DNA from 3 places in the Tardiphaga sp. 42S5 genome. Region 3 is predicted to be linked to each of the others. Evidence: predicted binding sites of a transcription regulator. Region 3 holds the regulator's gene; each other region holds the start of a gene.

The links. Region 3 encodes HrcA, which represses chaperone genes, less so after heat shock. Its sites were predicted from a motif close to GTTAGCACTCNCNNNNNGNGAGTGCTAAC; they were not measured.
Region 1: the regulator HrcA is predicted to act here: its motif matches at 2,284-2,312, upstream of SFY93_RS23735 (co-chaperone GroES).
Region 2: the regulator HrcA is predicted to act here: its motif matches at 1,149-1,177, upstream of SFY93_RS09920 (co-chaperone GroES).

Annotation. Positions count from the first base shown of each region.
Region 1 covers NZ_CP139027.1:5,082,154-5,085,429, reverse strand. The annotation lists gene groL (chaperonin GroEL) at 153-1,796, opposite strand; gene SFY93_RS23735 (co-chaperone GroES) at 1,839-2,156, opposite strand; gene SFY93_RS23730 (usg protein) at 2,576-2,860, shown strand; gene SFY93_RS23725 (cupin domain-containing protein) at 2,968-3,276, shown strand, end outside.
Region 2 covers NZ_CP139027.1:2,137,215-2,140,490, forward strand. The annotation lists gene groL (chaperonin GroEL) at 1-606, opposite strand, end outside; gene SFY93_RS09920 (co-chaperone GroES) at 762-1,058, opposite strand; gene SFY93_RS09925 (hypothetical protein) at 1,370-1,897, shown strand; gene SFY93_RS09930 (MFS transporter) at 1,960-3,168, shown strand; gene SFY93_RS09935 (protein phosphatase CheZ) at 3,198-3,276, opposite strand, start outside.
Region 3 covers NZ_CP139027.1:835,105-838,380, reverse strand. The annotation lists gene pncA (bifunctional nicotinamidase/pyrazinamidase) at 1-26, shown strand, start outside; gene grpE (nucleotide exchange factor GrpE) at 81-680, opposite strand; gene hrcA (heat-inducible transcriptional repressor HrcA) at 786-1,874, opposite strand; gene rph (ribonuclease PH) at 2,028-2,750, shown strand; gene rdgB (RdgB/HAM1 family non-canonical purine NTP pyrophosphatase) at 2,786-3,276, shown strand, end outside.

The DNA.
Region 1 (3,276 bases), 2.1 Mb from region 3:
GTATCCTATTCGGGAACGGACTTTATGCAATTAGTAATTGTATCGGTCGCAGCAATAAGTGATGCGGAATCTCCGAGCGACTCGATGCAAACAAAAACCCCGGCATCGCTGCCGGGGTTCTGCGTTTGATAGTTCGCTTGAACAGCGTGGACTTAGAAGTCCATGCCGCCCATGCCGCCGCCCGGAGGCATGCCGCCGCCGCCTGCGCCGCCCTTCTTGGGCAGTTCGGCAACCATGGCTTCCGTGGTGATCAGCAGGCCCGCAACCGAAGCTGCGTTCTGGATCGCTGCACGGACAACCTTGGTCGGATCGATGATGCCCTTCTTGAGCATGTCGCCGTAGGTGCCGGTCTGCGAGTCGAAGCCGTAGCTGTAGGTCGCGGTCTCGAGGACCTTGCCGACGATGACCGAACCGTCTTCGCCTGCGTTGATGGCGATCTGGCGAGCCGGAGCCGACAGGGCCTTGCGGACGATCTCGACGCCGGTCTTCTGGTCGTCGTTTGCGGTCTTGATCTTCTTCAGCTGTTCCGAAGCGCGGAGCAGAGCGACGCCGCCGCCGGGGACGATGCCTTCTTCAACCGCAGCGCGGGTCGCATGCATCGCGTCATCAACGCGGTCCTTGCGCTCCTTCACTTCGACTTCGGTCGCGCCGCCGACGCGGATGACGGCAACGCCGCCAGCCAGCTTGGCGAGACGCTCCTGCAGCTTCTCACGGTCGTAGTCCGAAGTGGTTTCTTCGATCTGCGCCTTGATCTGCGCCACGCGTGCTTCGATGTCGGCCTTCTTGCCGGCGCCGTTCACGATGGTGGAGTTTTCCTTGTCGATCATCACCTTCTTGGCGCGGCCGAGCATGGCGAGCGTGACGTTCTCGAGCTTGATGCCGAGATCTTCCGAGATCGCCTGGCCGCCGGTCAGGATCGCGATGTCCTGCAGCATGGCCTTGCGGCGATCGCCGAAGCCCGGTGCCTTGACGGCAGCGACCTTGAGGCCGCCACGCAGACGGTTGACGACGAGGGTGGCGAGAGCTTCGCCTTCGACGTCTTCCGCGACGATGACGAGCGGCTTGCCGGTCTGCACGACGGCTTCGAGCAGCGGCAGCATCTCGTTCAGCGAGGAGAGCTTCTTCTCGTTGATCAGGATGTAGGCGTCGTCGAATTCAACGCGCATCTTGTCGGCGTTGGTGACGAAGTAGGGCGAGATGTAGCCGCGGTCGAACTGCATGCCTTCGACGACGTCGAGTTCGGTTTCGAGCGACTTGGCTTCTTCAACCGTGATGACACCTTCGTTGCCAACCTTCTTCATCGCGTCTGCGAGGAACTTGCCGATTTCCGCGTCGCCATTGGCCGAAATGGTGCCGACCTGGGCGATTTCGTCGTTCGAGGTGACCTTCTTGGAGTTCTTGACGAGGTCAGCAACCACGGCTTCCACAGCCAGGTCGATGCCGCGCTTCAGATCCATGGGGTTCATGCCGGCAGCAACCGACTTGGCGCCTTCACGGACGATCGCCTGGGCGAGCACGGTAGCAGTGGTGGTGCCGTCGCCGGCTGCGTCGGCCGACTTCGAGGCCACTTCGCGCACCATCTGGGCGCCCATGTTCTCGAACTTGTCGTCGAGCTCGATTTCCTTGGCGACGGTGACGCCGTCCTTGGTGATGCGGGGCGCGCCGAACGACTTGTCGATGACGACGTTGCGGCCCTTCGGACCGAGCGTCACCTTCACGGCGTTGGCGAGAATGTCGACGCCGCGCAGCATCTTGTCGCGGGCATCAACGCCGAATTTCACTTCTTTAGCTGACATGTTTTGCTTCCTTGAAAATCAGGATGGGTGGGGAAAAGGCGCTTAAGCGGCCTTCTTCTTGGCGGGAGCGGCACCTTCGAGGACGCCCATGATGTCGCTTTCCTTCATGATCAGCAGGTCCTGACCATCGATCTTGACCTCGGTGCCCGACCACTTGCCGAACAGCACGCGCTCGCCGACCTTCAGATCGATCGGGATCAGCTTGCCGGCTTCGTCGCGGCCGCCCGGGCCGACGGAGACGATCTCGCCCTGGGAGGGCTTCTCTTTGGCGCTATCCGGAATGATGATGCCGCCAGCGGACTTCTCTTCGGCGTCGATACGCTTGACCACAACGCGATCGTGAAGCGGACGGAATTTCATGCAGTCCTCCTAAGTTTCTGTAGATGCTTGAGAAATTTAAATTGGCAGTCTGAGCCAACAAGTGCCAGCGCAGCTGGTCCGGACATAGGCCGAACGTTCCTCACCGGCAAGGGTCTGTATCAAATATTTTGGCACTCAAATATGACGGGTGCCAGAATTGGTTAAGACCCTCCGATACCGGTTCTCGAATCCGTTAGCATCCACGGTAAGTGGCTGCTAACATTCGGCTTTCAACCCATTATTAAACTTTTAAGCTTGTGATGAGGACGTTGCTTGCGTCACATTTCATGCATCGTGTTGTCATGGGCGAAGTGGAAGCCGGTTCGCTGCAGTCAGCACGGTCACAGGAGAGCAGAGCGAAGTTCGACGCCAAACCGGAATCCACTTAGCCGAATGCGCTCTGTCCATGGAGGTTGAACATGGTCTCGAGAAATGCAGCTTCTGACGATTTCAGGAAGCAGGTGCTTGGCTACGGACTGACGACGGCGCAGATTCTCTACCGCATGCCGGACCATCCATCGCTGCTGCAGACCTATGTCTGGCAGAACTACGATCTGTTTCCGAAGTTTCCCGCGCTGAAGGATTTCCTGGATTTCTGGCAGGAGAAGCTCGATGGCCCGCTCTTTGCGGTAACCGTCGCGCATTCGAAACTGATCAAGCCGGCCGAGCTTCGTGCCGTGGATGGCGTCTTCCGGTTGCACTAGTCCGCGCCTCTCAACGCGCCGGATGAATTGCCGCTGTGCTGAACTACAGCTAGGTTCCCGGACGCGCTGGCCGTTTGTTCGGCATTGCGCCGGGTGGGAAACACGACATGGCGAAGCTGAAGCGAACGTCAAAGAGCGCAGCGAAAGCGGCCGCGACGAAGAAGCCTGCGACACAGGCGGTAGCGAAAGCGGCAAAGAAGTTCGCGGTTGGCAAGCCGGCCAAGGCGAGTACAAAAGCTGTCGCCAAGGCCGCGGCGAAACCCGGCCCGCGCCGCAAGCAGCGCGTCGCGATCAGCCACTATCAGGAAGAAGCATTTCTCGGCGACGGCCTGCGTGCCTACGCGAAGTATCGCGATCTCGGTGTCGCCGCTGCGACTGGCGGTTTGGCGCACGCGCATGTCATCCGGCTGATTGGA
Region 2 (3,276 bases), 1.3 Mb from region 3:
GGGCGACAGGTAGCCGCGATCGAACTTCATGCCCTCGACGATGTCGACTTCGGTCTCGAGCGACTTGTTCTCTTCAACCGTGATGACGCCTTCATTGCCGACCTTCTGCATCGCCTGGGCGATCATCTTGCCGATGGCGGCGTCGCCGTTGGCGGAGATGGTGCCGACCTGAGCGACTTCAGCCGAAGACGCAACCGGCTTGGCGCGCTTGGTGATGTCCTTGATGACGGCGGCGACGGCGATATCGATGCCGCGCTTGAGGTCCATCGGGTTCATGCCGGCAGCAACCGACTTGGCGCCTTCACGGACGATGGCCTGGGCCAGCACGGTGGCGGTGGTGGTGCCATCGCCTGCGGTGTCGTTGGTCTTCGAGGCAACTTCGCGCAGCATCTGCGCGCCCATGTTCTCGAACTTGTCCTCGAGTTCGATCTCCTTGGCGACGGTGACGCCGTCCTTGGTGATGCGCGGAGCGCCGAACGACTTCTCGATCACGACATTGCGGCCCTTCGGACCGAGCGTGACCTTGACGGCGTTGGCGAGAATGTCGACGCCGCGCAGCATGCGATCGCGCGCGTCTCCGGAGAATTTAACGTCTTTGGCGGCCATGTGATGGTGCTCCAAGTGATGGGAATTTGAAATTAAAACGCTGTCATGGCCGGGCTTGTCCCGGCCATCCACGCCTTGCCGAGCTTGCGGCCTAGACGTGGATCACCGGGACAAGCCCGGTGATGACGGCGTGTGGGGAGGCTGAAGCGAGTCGCTTAGGCGATCACGCCCATGATGTCCGACTCCTTCATGATGAGGAGTTCTTCGCCGTCGAGTTTGATCTCGGTGCCCGACCACTTGCCGAACAGAACCTTGTCGCCGACCTTGATGTCGATCGGGATCAGCTTGCCGGCTTCGTCGCGGCCACCGGGGCCCACGCCGACGACTTCGCCTTCAGACGGCTTTTCCTTGGCGCTGTCCGGGATGATGATGCCGCCCTTGGTCTTCTCGTCGGCGACGATGCGCTTGACGACGACGCGGTCGTGCAGCGGGCGGAATTTGGTCTTGGCCATGGGAGTGTCCCTTTAGGGTTTGCGATTTCGTTGCCATCTCGGAGGCGGGCGGGAATCCAGCCGGAACGCTCAAGGCGGCCGGCTCATTCCCTTAGCAATCGCGCTCCGGGAGTGCTAATTGAGCGTCCGGGAAATATGGCCAGACGCTTTTTGAGTCAAGCGAGGCCTTAAGGCCTTGGTGAGGCCAATATAGGATGATCTGGAAACCATAATGGAGAGTCGGCGTAATTCTGCCGACCTCATTGCGCCGTCAGGTGTTTTGCGCTTGGCTGCCGGGACGGGCAGCCGGGGAATTTGCTCTAGGGGATAATATGATCAGGTCACGCTACGCCCGCACGGTTGCCCATCTGGCGATCGTTTCAACTTTGGCGCTGTCATTGGGCGGGTGCGGCACGTCTGGTGGATTGGGCGGGTTCAGCTTTGGGAACTCGCAGCCGACACCGCCGCCGGAGCCTCCGCCGGCGCCGGAACTGCCAGCCTCGATCCGCTCGGAAGAACTCGTCGGCCGCTGGGGTCTGGCGTCCTACATGAATCCCAACGATCGCGTTCGCACCGAGAATGCCGCGCGCGGCCAGTGCAAGCAGCCCTATATCATCGGCCAGGGCGCCACCGGCGGGGTCATCATGCATCTTGCCGACGAGGCGACGCCGCAGGAATTGCGCCTCAAGGGCTCGCCGAGCGGCAAGAACTATATCGGCCCGCCCGGTCCCGCCGGTGGTGAGAAGGATCGCGAGATCGTCTCCTTCGACGGTCGGATTCTCGTCACGCGCTTCATCGACAAGGACGCTGCGGTTCGCTACGGCAACATGGTCTATGTCCGTTGCGCACCCAAGGCCTGACCTGACAAGGCCTGACCTGAGGCATAAGGCGGGTCCCGCCACTCCCTTGAAGACGTGAGCCCATGCACCGATTGCGCGACCTTGTTTTCGGACCGGGCCGCGCGGTCCTTGTGCTGGCATTCACCCAGATCCTGACCTGGGGCATCCTGATCTACCCACCTGTGCTGACCATGCCGCATGTCACGGCGGCGCATGGCTGGTCGCTGGCCTTCGGCATGGCGGGCTTTTCGCTGGGGCTGATCGTATCGGGACTGCTGTCGCCGGTGGTTGGTGGATTGATCGACCGTCACGGCGGCAATGTCGTCATGGCATCGGGCGCATTGGCCGGTGCCTTGGGTCTCGCTCTATTTTCAGTCGCCGATCATCCCGCGACCTATCTGGCCTGCTGGCTGTTGCTCGGCGCTGCAATGTCGGCGTCGCTCTACGATCCCGCCTTCGCCACGCTGACGCGCATCTTCGGTGCCTCGGCGCGGCGGCAGATCACCTTCGTGACTTTTGCAGGCGGCTTCGCTTCGACGGTCGGCTGGCCGGCGACCCATCTTCTGCTTGAGGCTGTCGGCTGGCGCGGGACCTATCTGACCTTCGCAGCGATCTTCGCCTTTGTCGTTGCGCCGCTTCATGCCTTTGCATTGCCGCGCCACGTCGCCGTCGCGCCGCTGCCCGTGGCAGACGCCGTTGTCGTTCCTCAACAAGTAACCCTGCGGCCGGAAGGCTGGCCGTTCATCCTGCTGGCGGCGGCTTTCTCGCTTTACAGCTTCATTCTGTCGGGCGTGACCTCGAACCTGCTCGCGCTGCTGGAGCGCGGCGGGCTCAGTGCTGCAACGGCGGTGACCATCGGCGCGATGTTCGGACCGGCGCAGGTGGCATCGCGGCTGGCAGACTTCATGCTCGCGGGGCGTACCCATCCGCTGTGGATCGCGCGCGGGGCGGTGGTGCTCGTGGTATCGGCCTTCGCGATGCTGGCCTTTGCGGGGATTTCGTTTCCGCTGGCGGCCTTGTTCGCTATCGGCTTCGGCGCGGCCAATGGCGTCATGACCATCGCGCGCGGTGCGCTGCCGCTTCTGATGTTTGGCCCGGCGGGATATGGCCGTGTGATCGGCCGTATCGCGCGGCCGGCTTTGTTCGTGCAGGCCTTTGCACCGTTCGTGGTGGCATCCGCGGTCGAGACGCTGTCGGACCGCACTATACTGCTGCTCGGGACGGCGGGAGCGTTGATCGTACTGGTCTGCTTCGTGATGATAAAAACGCCGGGCGTTGCGGCCCGGCGTTAAACGATCTCTAACTGTGGTCGAAAATTATCTTAGCCGAACAGCGCGTCGATATCGTCCTGCGAAGCATGGCCGACGTCGCCGTCCAGCTTCGGGCCGTTGAGTAGCTTG
Region 3 (3,276 bases):
TTCAGTCGGGCGATCTGGCGGCTTAACTCTCGCTGTCATCGCCCGGCTTGACCGGGCGATTCAGCTCTTACTACGCAGCTTTACTCCGACGCTACAGGTGCAGCCTTGGCGCCACCCTTCGAGACACCGACCAGCGCCGGGCGCAGCACGCGCTCGCCAATGGTGTAGCCGGCCTGCACGACCTGAACGACGGTGCCCGCAGGCACGGAAGCATCGGGCACTTCGTACATCGCCTGCTGGAAATTCGGATCGAATTTCTCGCCCGACGGGTCGAACTTCTTCACGCCGTTCTTTTCCAGCGTGTTGAGTAGCGAGCGCTCAGTGAGCTCCACGCCTTCGAGCAGCGCCTTCAGGCCCGGATCGGCGGCGGCCTTGGTATCGGCAGGCACGGCATCGAGGGCGCGCTGCAGGCTGTCGGCGATATCGAGCACTTCGCGCGCGAAATTGGCGATCGCATAGGTGCGGCCGTCGGCGACTTCCTTCTGGGTCCGCTTGCGCAGATTTTCCATCTCCGCCAGCGTGCGCAGCATCTTGTCGCGCGATTCCGCCGCTTCCTTGGTCAGGGCCTCGACTGAATTCGGTTCCGGATCGTCCGGCATGATGTAGGGCTTGGAGACCACCGGATCGGCGGCCTGCGCCGTCTTGTCCTGATTGTCGTTCTGCCCATTGGAATCAGTCATCACGCTGCCTTCTCAAAAACACGCCAAAATGGTGGGATTGCTGAGCGGGATATCGGGGTTTGAGCGCCGAAAATCAAGCGCAACCAGCCGGATTCGGCCGATCTGTCAGCCGCCGAGCATGCGGCTGACGATGCGCGCCGCGTAATCTACCATCGGGATCACCCGCGCATAGTTCAGCCGGGTCGGGCCGATGACACCGAGAACGCCGACGATATGGCCGGCGCCATCGCTGTAGGGCGCAATGATCGTGGACGAGCCGGACAGCGAGAACAGCTTATTTTCCGAGCCGATGAAGATGCGGACACCTTCGGCCGTCTCCGCCCGGCCGAGAAGATCGATCACCTCGCGCTTGGCTTCGAGATCGTCGAACAGGAGGCGAACGCGTTCAAGATCCTCCAGCGCATGGAGATCCTCGAGCAGATTGGCCTGGCCGCGCACGATCAGCTGCCGATCGTCCTTCTCGCCACCCGACCAGCTGGCAATGCCGGCGGCAATGACCTTCTGGGTCAGTTGATCGAGCTCAATCTGGTTCTGGGTCAGTGCCGTTTCCAGTTCCAACCGGGCCTCAGCCAGCGTGCGGCCGCGAATCCGGGCATTGAGGAAGTTCGACGCCTCGTTCAGCGCCGACGACGGCACCCCCGGCGGCAGGGTCAACACGCGGTTTTCGACCTGGCCATCCTCGGCGACCAGCACGACCAGCGCCTTTTCGGGCTCCAGACGGACGAATTCGATGTGTTTCAGCCGCACATTGGACTTGGCGGTCAGAACCACCGCCGCCGCGCGGGTCAGCCCGGACAGCTGCGTCAGCGCCTCGCCAAGCGCCGCCTCCACGGTCTGCGAGCGCCCTACCGAGGACAGCTGCTGCTGGATCGATTGCCGCTCTGGTTCGGTGAGGTCACCGACCTGCATCAGGGCATCAACGAAGAACCGCAGTCCGAGTTCAGTAGGCAGCCGTCCAGCAGACGTATGCGGTGCATAAATCAGGCCGAGCTGCTCCAGGTCCGACATGACGTTGCGGACCGAGGCCGGCGACAGCGGAACCGTGATCAGGCGCGAAATATTGCGCGAACCGACAGGTTCGCCAGTGGCGAGATAGCTCTCGACGATCTGCCGGAAGATCTCACGCGATCGCTCATTGAGCTGGGCGAGCCCGGCATGCGGCGAAATCAGGCCGATCGGATCGTGGTGGGCCACAGGGTACTCCTTGAGGACCTAATCTGTCGCCCCGAGCCCCCGGATACAAGCACCATTGCATGCGTGGAACCTGCCCTGCCCTTGCCGCTGCGCTCCGTGCCCCCTAAAAGCACCGCGAACAGGCTCTCTCTGGACATTTGGAAGGATTTTCTCATGCGGCCAAGCCGTCGTGCGCCCGATGAACTGCGCGCCGTGTCGCTGGAACGCGGCGTGGTCAAATATGCCGAAGGCTCCTGCATGGTGAAATTCGGTGACACCCACGTGCTGGTGACCGCCACGCTGGAAGAGCGCCTGCCGCCATGGCTCAAGGGCCAGGGCCGCGGTTGGGTCACCGCCGAATACGGCATGCTGCCCCGCGCCACGCTGGAACGCACCCGCCGCGAAGCCGCATCCGGCAAGCAGGGCGGCCGCACCGTCGAGATCCAGCGCCTGATCGGCCGCTCGCTGCGCGCGGCCGTCGACCTCGAAGCGCTCGGCGAACGCCAGATCACCATCGACTGCGACGTGATCCAGGCCGATGGCGGCACCCGCACGGCGTCGATCACCGGCGCATGGGTTGCGCTGGCCGACTGCATCTCGTGGATGAAGAACCGCAACATGTTCAAGAACGGCGGCGGCAACGTGCTGCGCGACAATATCGCGGCGATTTCCTGCGGCATCTATCAGGGCACGCCGGTGCTCGATCTCGATTATGCCGAAGATTCCGAAGCCGACACCGACGCCAATTTCGTGATGACCGGCGACGGCCGCATCATCGAGGTGCAGGGCACTGCCGAGAAGACGCCGTTCACGCAGGACGAGTTCCTGAAGTTGATGGCACTGGCGCAAAAGGGCGTCGGACGTCTGGTTGAACTGCAGAAAATGGCCATCGCGTGATTCCGCAAGTCATCAAGCAGGCGTAGACTCGCATCATGCATCGTCGAATCACTGGGAAGCTCGTCATCGCCACCCACAATCCCGGCAAGCTTGCCGAGATGCGCGATCTCTTGGCCCCCTACGGCATCGAAGCAGTGTCGGCCGGCGAGCTCGGTCTCGCCGAACCCGACGAGACCGGCAACACCTTCAAGGCCAATGCCGCGATCAAGGCGATTGCCGCGGCCAATGTCGCGCAACTGCCCGCCTTCGCAGATGATTCCGGCCTCGTCGTCGATGCCCTCGACGGCGCGCCCGGCATCCTCTCGGCGCGCTGGGCCGGCGAGTCCAAGGACTTCACCGGCGCCATGACGCGGATCGAACGCCTGTTGCAGGAGCGCGGTGCGACCACACCCGACAAACGCACCGCGCATTTCGTCTCGGCACTCTGCGTGGCCTGGCCCGACGGTCATCTTGAGGAAGTCGAAGCGCATGCGCATGGCACGCTGGTCTGGCCGCCGCGCGGCGCTGCCGGCTTCGGGTACGATCC